DNA from 2 places in the Cohnella abietis genome. Region 1 is predicted to be linked to the other one. Evidence: a T-box and tRNA genes for the amino acid it is inferred to sense, from the RefSeq annotation. Region 1 holds a T-box; the other holds one or more tRNA genes.
What was found. The T-box of region 1 lies ahead of leuS (leucine--tRNA ligase). A T-box ahead of a tRNA ligase gene usually reads a tRNA of that ligase, here a tRNA-Leu.
Positions count from the first base shown of each region.

Region 2: it has a tRNA-Leu gene. The T-box ahead of leuS (leucine--tRNA ligase) is inferred to sense a tRNA for this amino acid. The anticodon was not compared.

Region 1 covers NZ_AP019400.1:4,642,002-4,645,471, reverse strand. Annotated here, with positions in the region: gene KCTCHS21_RS20490 (MMPL family transporter) at 1-468, opposite strand, end outside; gene KCTCHS21_RS20485 (TetR/AcrR family transcriptional regulator) at 620-1,237, shown strand; T-box leader at 1,317-1,563, shown strand; gene leuS (leucine--tRNA ligase) at 1,648-3,470, shown strand, end outside.
Region 2 covers NZ_AP019400.1:5,158,235-5,161,704, forward strand. Annotated here, with positions in the region: gene KCTCHS21_RS22755 (helix-turn-helix domain-containing protein) at 1-1,186, opposite strand, end outside; tRNA gene KCTCHS21_RS22760 (tRNA-Leu) at 1,421-1,506, opposite strand; tRNA gene KCTCHS21_RS22765 (tRNA-Arg) at 1,525-1,601, opposite strand; tRNA gene KCTCHS21_RS22770 (tRNA-Cys) at 1,617-1,690, opposite strand; tRNA gene KCTCHS21_RS22775 (tRNA-Gly) at 1,707-1,781, opposite strand; tRNA gene KCTCHS21_RS22780 (tRNA-Gln) at 1,789-1,862, opposite strand; tRNA gene KCTCHS21_RS22785 (tRNA-His) at 1,891-1,966, opposite strand; tRNA gene KCTCHS21_RS22790 (tRNA-Trp) at 1,991-2,064, opposite strand; tRNA gene KCTCHS21_RS22795 (tRNA-Tyr) at 2,080-2,163, opposite strand; tRNA gene KCTCHS21_RS22800 (tRNA-Thr) at 2,182-2,257, opposite strand; tRNA gene KCTCHS21_RS22805 (tRNA-Phe) at 2,274-2,349, opposite strand; tRNA gene KCTCHS21_RS22810 (tRNA-Asp) at 2,372-2,448, opposite strand; tRNA gene KCTCHS21_RS22815 (tRNA-Met) at 2,469-2,545, opposite strand; tRNA gene KCTCHS21_RS22820 (tRNA-Glu) at 2,642-2,716, opposite strand; tRNA gene KCTCHS21_RS22825 (tRNA-Ser) at 2,737-2,829, opposite strand; tRNA gene KCTCHS21_RS22830 (tRNA-Asn) at 2,833-2,908, opposite strand; rRNA gene rrf (5S ribosomal RNA) at 2,944-3,060, opposite strand; rRNA gene KCTCHS21_RS22840 (23S ribosomal RNA) at 3,180-3,470, opposite strand, start outside.

The DNA of each region.
Region 1 (3,470 bases):
TTTTTTAATTTGGGTTATACCTTCTTTTAATTGATCAACGTCATCCTGCTTTCCGAAAAAAACAGGTGTAACAAGCGTGCTTCCATCTTTGGATAGCTCAGCTTTAATGGCTGCTAGCGGCAATTGATGCAAGGGTGGAATTGACGTCTGATAGGGAGCAGGAGACTCAGAAAGCTGCCCAGTAAGCTCCTGAACTTTAGTAAGATCGGAGTCGGTCAATCCTCCTGCTCTATGCCACACGAGCAAGGCTGGGATATCAGAGCCGCTAGGAAACTCACGCTCAGAAATAACATCAGCTTGAACAGATGGTTTGGAGCTTTTTAGATTAGGAGCATTATTAATTTCTTCCTTTTTGACGGACGGAAGTAGAGCGCTTAGCAATCCAGCAGCAAGTATCCACACGATTAAAGTGACCCACTTGCTTCTTTTCCCAGCAACCCATTTGGTTAAGCCTCGATTTTCATGCATAGTAGAATGTGCCCTCCTACAATAATATTTCGATGAAAGCATGAAGCGTTTAAGATATAATCGGATAATAATAATGTTGAATTTAATTATATATACCGGAAGGTTAATTATGCAATATGATTTTGTATAAACGAACAAGGTGGGGATTCATATGACGACACCGCATTCTAAACGATCTCCAGGCAGACCTAAGAACGGTGCGGATCAGCCCTCGATGCGCGATAAAGTGTTGAATACAGCCTCGTCCTTATTCATGGAGCTAGGATATGAGCCTGTATCCATTAATATGATCGCTGAACGAGCAGGAGTAACTAAGGCTTCCGTATATTATTATTTTACGAATAAAGCGGTCCTCTTCACCGCATCTGTGACGGAGATGATGAAGCGAATTTCTTTGGTTACTCTTAGAATAATTAATTCTCACGACGATATCCGGACAAGGCTGGAGCATATTGCTATCGCCAAAATGTCAAAAACACACGTGGAATTCGAGAGCCTAATGCGTGAAGCTATGCCATCTCTCACAGAGGAGCAACGGGATGATATCCGCAAGGCGGAGCATTCGATTCATGAAGTGTTAGCTGCATCCTTCCGTCAGGGAATGGATGAGGGGCTTATCGTAGAGGGTAATCCGATGCTGTTATCTCACGCATTTAGTGCGCTTATGATGATTGGGAATAGGGAGCATATCGGAGAGACAGCCTATTCTGGTCATGAGCTATCCATTGCAATTGTTGATTTATTCTGGAAAGGAATATCTACGCGATAGACTGAGTTGTCAAATGCGGTTAGCTGTCATTTGTGCTCTGCTTGACATCATTTGCGTATTTTGGCTATAATCATGGCATACTTTGGCTGTGATAAGGAGCAGTAGTTGTTACACGTTATCCAGAGAGCCGGCGGTAGGTGCAAGCCGGTTAGCGTAGACAATGAACTTACCTTGGAGCCTCCGAGCTGATCGGATTTGCCTGTATTGCGGCGATTCGAATAGGTTAGGCGTTCACCTCTCGTTACGAGGCACAAGTGGGCGGACATCCAAGCAGGATAGCCGTCAACTAGGGTGGTACCACGGGAAATAATCCTCTCGTCCCTAGCGACAACGCTAGGGGCGGGAGTTTTTTGTTTGTATACCAGCTCAGCTGAGAATAAGTTGATATGAACCTAAGGGAGTTAATTCACATGTCGCAAGAAAACGTGCAAGGCTATCAGCCGCTTAAGATCGAACCAAAGTGGCAGAAATTCTGGGATGAGAACGAAACATTCCGTACGAAGGAAGAAGCAGGGAAGCCTAAGTTTTATGCTTTAGATATGTTTCCTTATCCGTCAGGGGCGGGCTTACATGTAGGTCACCCAGAAGGCTATACAGCAACGGATATCGTAAGCCGCTACAAGCGTATGAAGGGATATAACGTCTTACACCCGATGGGCTGGGATGCATTCGGATTGCCTGCTGAGCAGTATGCGCTGCAAACAGGTCGTCATCCTCGGGAAATTACGGTAGAAAACATCGATAATTTCCGTCGTCAGATTAAATCTCTTGGTTTTTCTTACGATTGGGATCGGGAAATAAGCACGACGGATCCGGATTATTATAAATGGACACAGTGGATTTTTATCCAGCTGTACAAGAAGGGCCTAGCATATGTTGCTGAAGTGCCAGTTAACTGGTGTCCTGCCCTTGGCACGGTGCTTGCTAATGAGGAAGTTATTGACGGCTTAAGCGAGCGAGGGAACCATCCTGTTATTCGCAGACCGATGCGTCAGTGGATGCTTAAGATTACGGAATACGCAGAAAGATTGCTTGAGGACTTGGAAGAGCTGGACTGGTCGGAAAGCATTAAGGATATGCAGCGCAACTGGATCGGCAAGTCTACTGGGGCTGAGGTTGAGTTCGCTATTGACGGGCATGAAGCGGCATTAACGGTGTTCACAACCCGTCCGGATACTTTATTCGGTGCTACTTATTGCGTTCTTGCGCCGGAGCATGAATTGGTGGGCGTTATTGCTTCCGCTGATCAGAAGTCCGCTGTTGAGGCCTATGTAGATCAGGCTTCTCGCAAAAGCGATCTAGAGCGCACCGATTTGGCAAAGGACAAGAGCGGAGTTTTCACTGGTGCTTATGCTATTAATCCGGTGAATGGTGCAAAGGTTCCGATCTGGATTGCAGACTATGTGCTTGGTGGATATGGTACCGGTGCAATTATGGCTGTGCCAGCACACGATGAGCGGGATTGGGAGTTCGCCAAGAAGTTTGACTTGCCAATAATTGAAGTTGTTGAAGGCGGCAATGTTACTGAAGCAGCTTACACAGGTGATGGCAAGCTGGTCAATTCCGACTTCTTGAACGGGCTTGGAACAGTAGAAGCGATAGCTACGATGATCGCACGCTTGGAGAAAGATGGTAAAGGAAAAGGTAAGGTCACCTACCGCTTACGTGACTGGTTGTTTAGCCGCCAACGTTATTGGGGTGAGCCTATCCCAGTATTGCACTATGAGGATGGCACGATGGATACAATTCCGGAGGAGGATCTTCCGCTGTTGCTGCCTGACGTAGAAGCCATTCAACCTTCAGGTACGGGAGAGTCTCCGTTAGCTAATGTTACGGATTGGGTTAATGTAATAGATCCTCGTAACGGTCGTCCTGCGCGTCGGGAAACGAATACGATGCCACAATGGGCGGGAAGCTGCTGGTACTATTTGCGCTTTATCGATCCCCATAATACGGAAGAAATTTGTTCAGCAGAGAAGCAGCGTGAGTGGCTGCCGGTTGACTTATATATTGGTGGTGCTGAGCATGCGGTGCTTCATTTGCTCTATGCTCGGTTCTGGCACAAGGTTCTATATGATATCGGCGTCGTGAATACGAAGGAGCCTTTCCACAAGCTTGTTAACCAAGGCATGATCTTAGGCATGAACAATGAAAAAATGTCCAAATCCCGTGGAAACGTTATTAATCCGGACGATATCGTAGGAGAGTTCGGCGCAGATACACTTCGTGTATA
Region 2 (3,470 bases), 520 kb from region 1:
GCTCTGCCGCTTCACTGCGATGGACCGCTTTGGCGATAAGCAGCAAGTGAGTTTTCCAGCCGACCTCCAGCCAAGGAACTTCAACTACAGGTGCAGCCACTCGCAGTTGCTCCGGCGTTGGTCCCCAATTCATCAGCGACTGACGCGTTGTAATAATAAGCTCGGTATTCGTCTCCGCAAGCGCAGCCTTAATCTGCTCAAGCGTACATTCCGGGTCAAAAAAAACGGTCGTTTCAGCAAAATTGAGCCCTTCCGCTTCAATGAACCCGCTCTGCTCCAGCATTTCAACGCTAGGCTTGATACCAAGTGTCAGCAGATGTCCCCCATAAGGGGTTAGAAGTGCTGCAATACGCTGTGGCGCCTCTGTCATATAGCTTGAGGGCGAGCGGCCAGTCTGCTGCTTAAACCGGCGACTTAAGTAAAATTCATCCTTGTATCCGACCTTCTGTGCAATGTCGCGAAGCATCCCACCAGTACCTTTAAGCAATTCAATTGCCCGATGAATACGCAGACGCGAAATATATTCACTTGGCGAGCACCCGGCAAGACGCCTAAAAAGAACAGAATAGTGGGCTTCACTTACCCCCGCAATGCTGGAAAGCTGCTCGCGTGTTATTTTACTTGCATAATGCTGCTCGATAAAGGTAACGCTCTGCTCCATCCCCCGCTGCTCACTGGCAGCACTGCTCGCTTCATGCAGTTCCAGCAGCATTAGCACTAACTGGTGCAGCAACAATTGGTTCTGGGCATGGCGCAGCTCCCGTACGGGAAGGCGATGGAAGTAGAGCTCCTCCATATAAGTGACAATCGTAGCTGCCGCAGGCATGTAAAGAATCCCGGCGGCTGCCAGCAACGCGCTAGGCTTTGTCGATGCGACCGCAGCAGCCGGGACGACAGGTGGCAACGTGCTGATAGATAACTGGTAGGCATGCAGCGGCTTGCCGCGTGCCGTCAGCAGCGTTACATAGGTGTTGGCAGGCAGAAACATCGCGCTCCCTTCTGCCAGCTCATAAGTTTGCTCTTGCGTGTGCAGGCTTCCGCTGCCACTGGAAACGGCAATCAGCAACGGAAGCTCACTGCAAATATTGTAAATGGGCAGCTCGCTGCCGCAATATAACGCCTGAATACTGACAGCCGTATAGTTTGGAAATCGGGACTCCGCCCATTCCGGTGCATTATAATTCACAATGGAGCCTCCTTAACGACTTTCTCTTCTAAACTTCACACAATACCTCAGTTTAAGCCGTGTGCCCCTGTTTCGTCCAGACAGGCTATAAGTCCTCCACAGCGTATGCCGCTCAATCAATTCCCCTTACTTGGCGAACCCTGAAAGATTTGAAAGTAGCAGTAATATGAATAAGAACACAAAAAAAGCTTTTAAGATACGCAATTGCGTCTTAAAAGCTACTTGTTTAAGTAGTGGTGCCGGTGAAGGGACTTGAACCCCCACTCCCTTGCGAGAAACGGATTTTGAGTCCGTCGCGTCTGCCATTCCGCCACACCGGCATATTTAGTTCCCTTACTTGGCGCGCCCTGAGAGATTCGAACTCCCGGCCTTTTGATTCGTAGTCAAACGCTCTATCCAGCTGAGCTAAGGGCGCATACTGTAAGGATTTTGGAGGCGCCACCCAGACTCGAACTGGGGGTAGAGCTTTTGCAGAGCTCTGCCTTACCACTTGGCTATGGCGCCAAAGGCTTAAAGATTATGGAGCGGAAAACGGGGCTCGAACCCGCGACCTTCTCGTTGGCAACGAGATGCTCTACCACTGAGCTATTTCCGCATATGAATGGCTGGGGATCAAGGATTCGAACCTTGGATGACGGAGTCAAAGTCCGTTGCCTTACCGCTTGGCTAATCCCCAACAAGCTTTAATTTAATCTTAGTAAAAATGGGGCGGACGAGGGGAATTGAACCCCCGAATGTCGGATCCACAAACCGATGCGTTAACCACTTCGCCACGACCGCCATGATCGGGATATTAAAACTCTTTGGCAGGGGCAGCAGGAATTGAACCCACACTAACGGTTTTGGAGACCGCTGTTCTACCCTTAAACTATGCCCCTATGTAGAGATAAAACTGGTGGAGGATGATGGATTTGAACCACCGAACCCGAAGGAAGAGATTTACAGTCTCCCGCGTTTGGCCACTTCGCTAATCCTCCACGTTAGGAGATAAGAAATGGTGCCGACTAGAGGACTTGAACCCCCAACCTACTGATTACAAGTCAGTTGCTCTACCAGTTGAGCTAAGTCGGCGCGTTATTTAATTAAATGGTGGCTCGAGACGGAATCGAACCGCCGACACGAGGATTTTCAGTCCTCTGCTCTACCAGCTGAGCTATCGAGCCTTACTACGTTGTAAAAAATAAATGGCGGAGCTGACGGGATTCGAACCCGCGGTCTCCTGCGTGACAGGCAGGCATGTTGGGCCACTACACCACAGCTCCATGCTAGTAAGTAATTCATTTGGTTGCGGGGGCAGGATTTGAACCTGCGGCCTTCGGGTTATGAGCCCGACGAGCTACCGGGCTGCTCCACCCCGCGTCGTTAGTGACTGATTGCTTATTGAAGCGACATTTCTTATCATACCCTATATCGCCTATGTATTGCAACTCAATCTTGATAATTCTTTAAGATTAATGGTGACCCCTAGGGGATTCGAACCCCTGTTACCTCCGTGAAAGGGAGGTGTCTTAACCGCTTGACCAAGGGGCCATGCTTATAAAGGACTTCTGTGGCGGAGAGAGAGGGATTCGAACCCTCGAGACGCTTTAGACGCCTACACGATTTCCAATCGTGCTCCTTCGACCAAACTCGGACACCTCTCCAAATGGCTCCCCGAACAGGACTCGAACCTGTGACAACTCGATTAACAGTCGAGTGCTCTACCAACTGAGCTATCAGGGAATATAAGCATAACTTAAAGCTAAAATGTAATTCCGGCCTGGCAACGTCCTACTCTCCCAGGACCCTGCGGTCCAAGTACCATTGGCGCTGGAGGGCTTAACGGTCGTGTTCGAGATGGGAACGCGTGGAACCCCTCCGCCATTATTACCAGACCAGTTGTGTCGACACAGTCGTCACAAATACATTCACAAAGCTTGCGCCTTGAAAACTGGATGCGAAACAAAGCAGGAAGAAGAGTTGGTGATCTTGCATGTTACAGGTGTCTATTCGTTAGGATAAGCCCTCGACCGATTAGTACTCGTCAGCTACACACGTTACCGCGCTTCCACCCCGAGCCTATCAACCTGGTGTTCTTCCAGGGGTCTTACGAATTGGGAAATCTCATCTTGAGGCAGGCTTCGCGCTTAGATGCTTTCAGCGCTTATCCCTTCCGCACTTGGCTACCCAGCGATGCTCCTGGCGGAACAACTGGTACACCAGCGGTGCGTCCATCCCGGTCCTCTCGTACTAAGGACAGCCCCTCTCAAATTTCCTACGCCCGCGACAGATAGGGACCGAACTG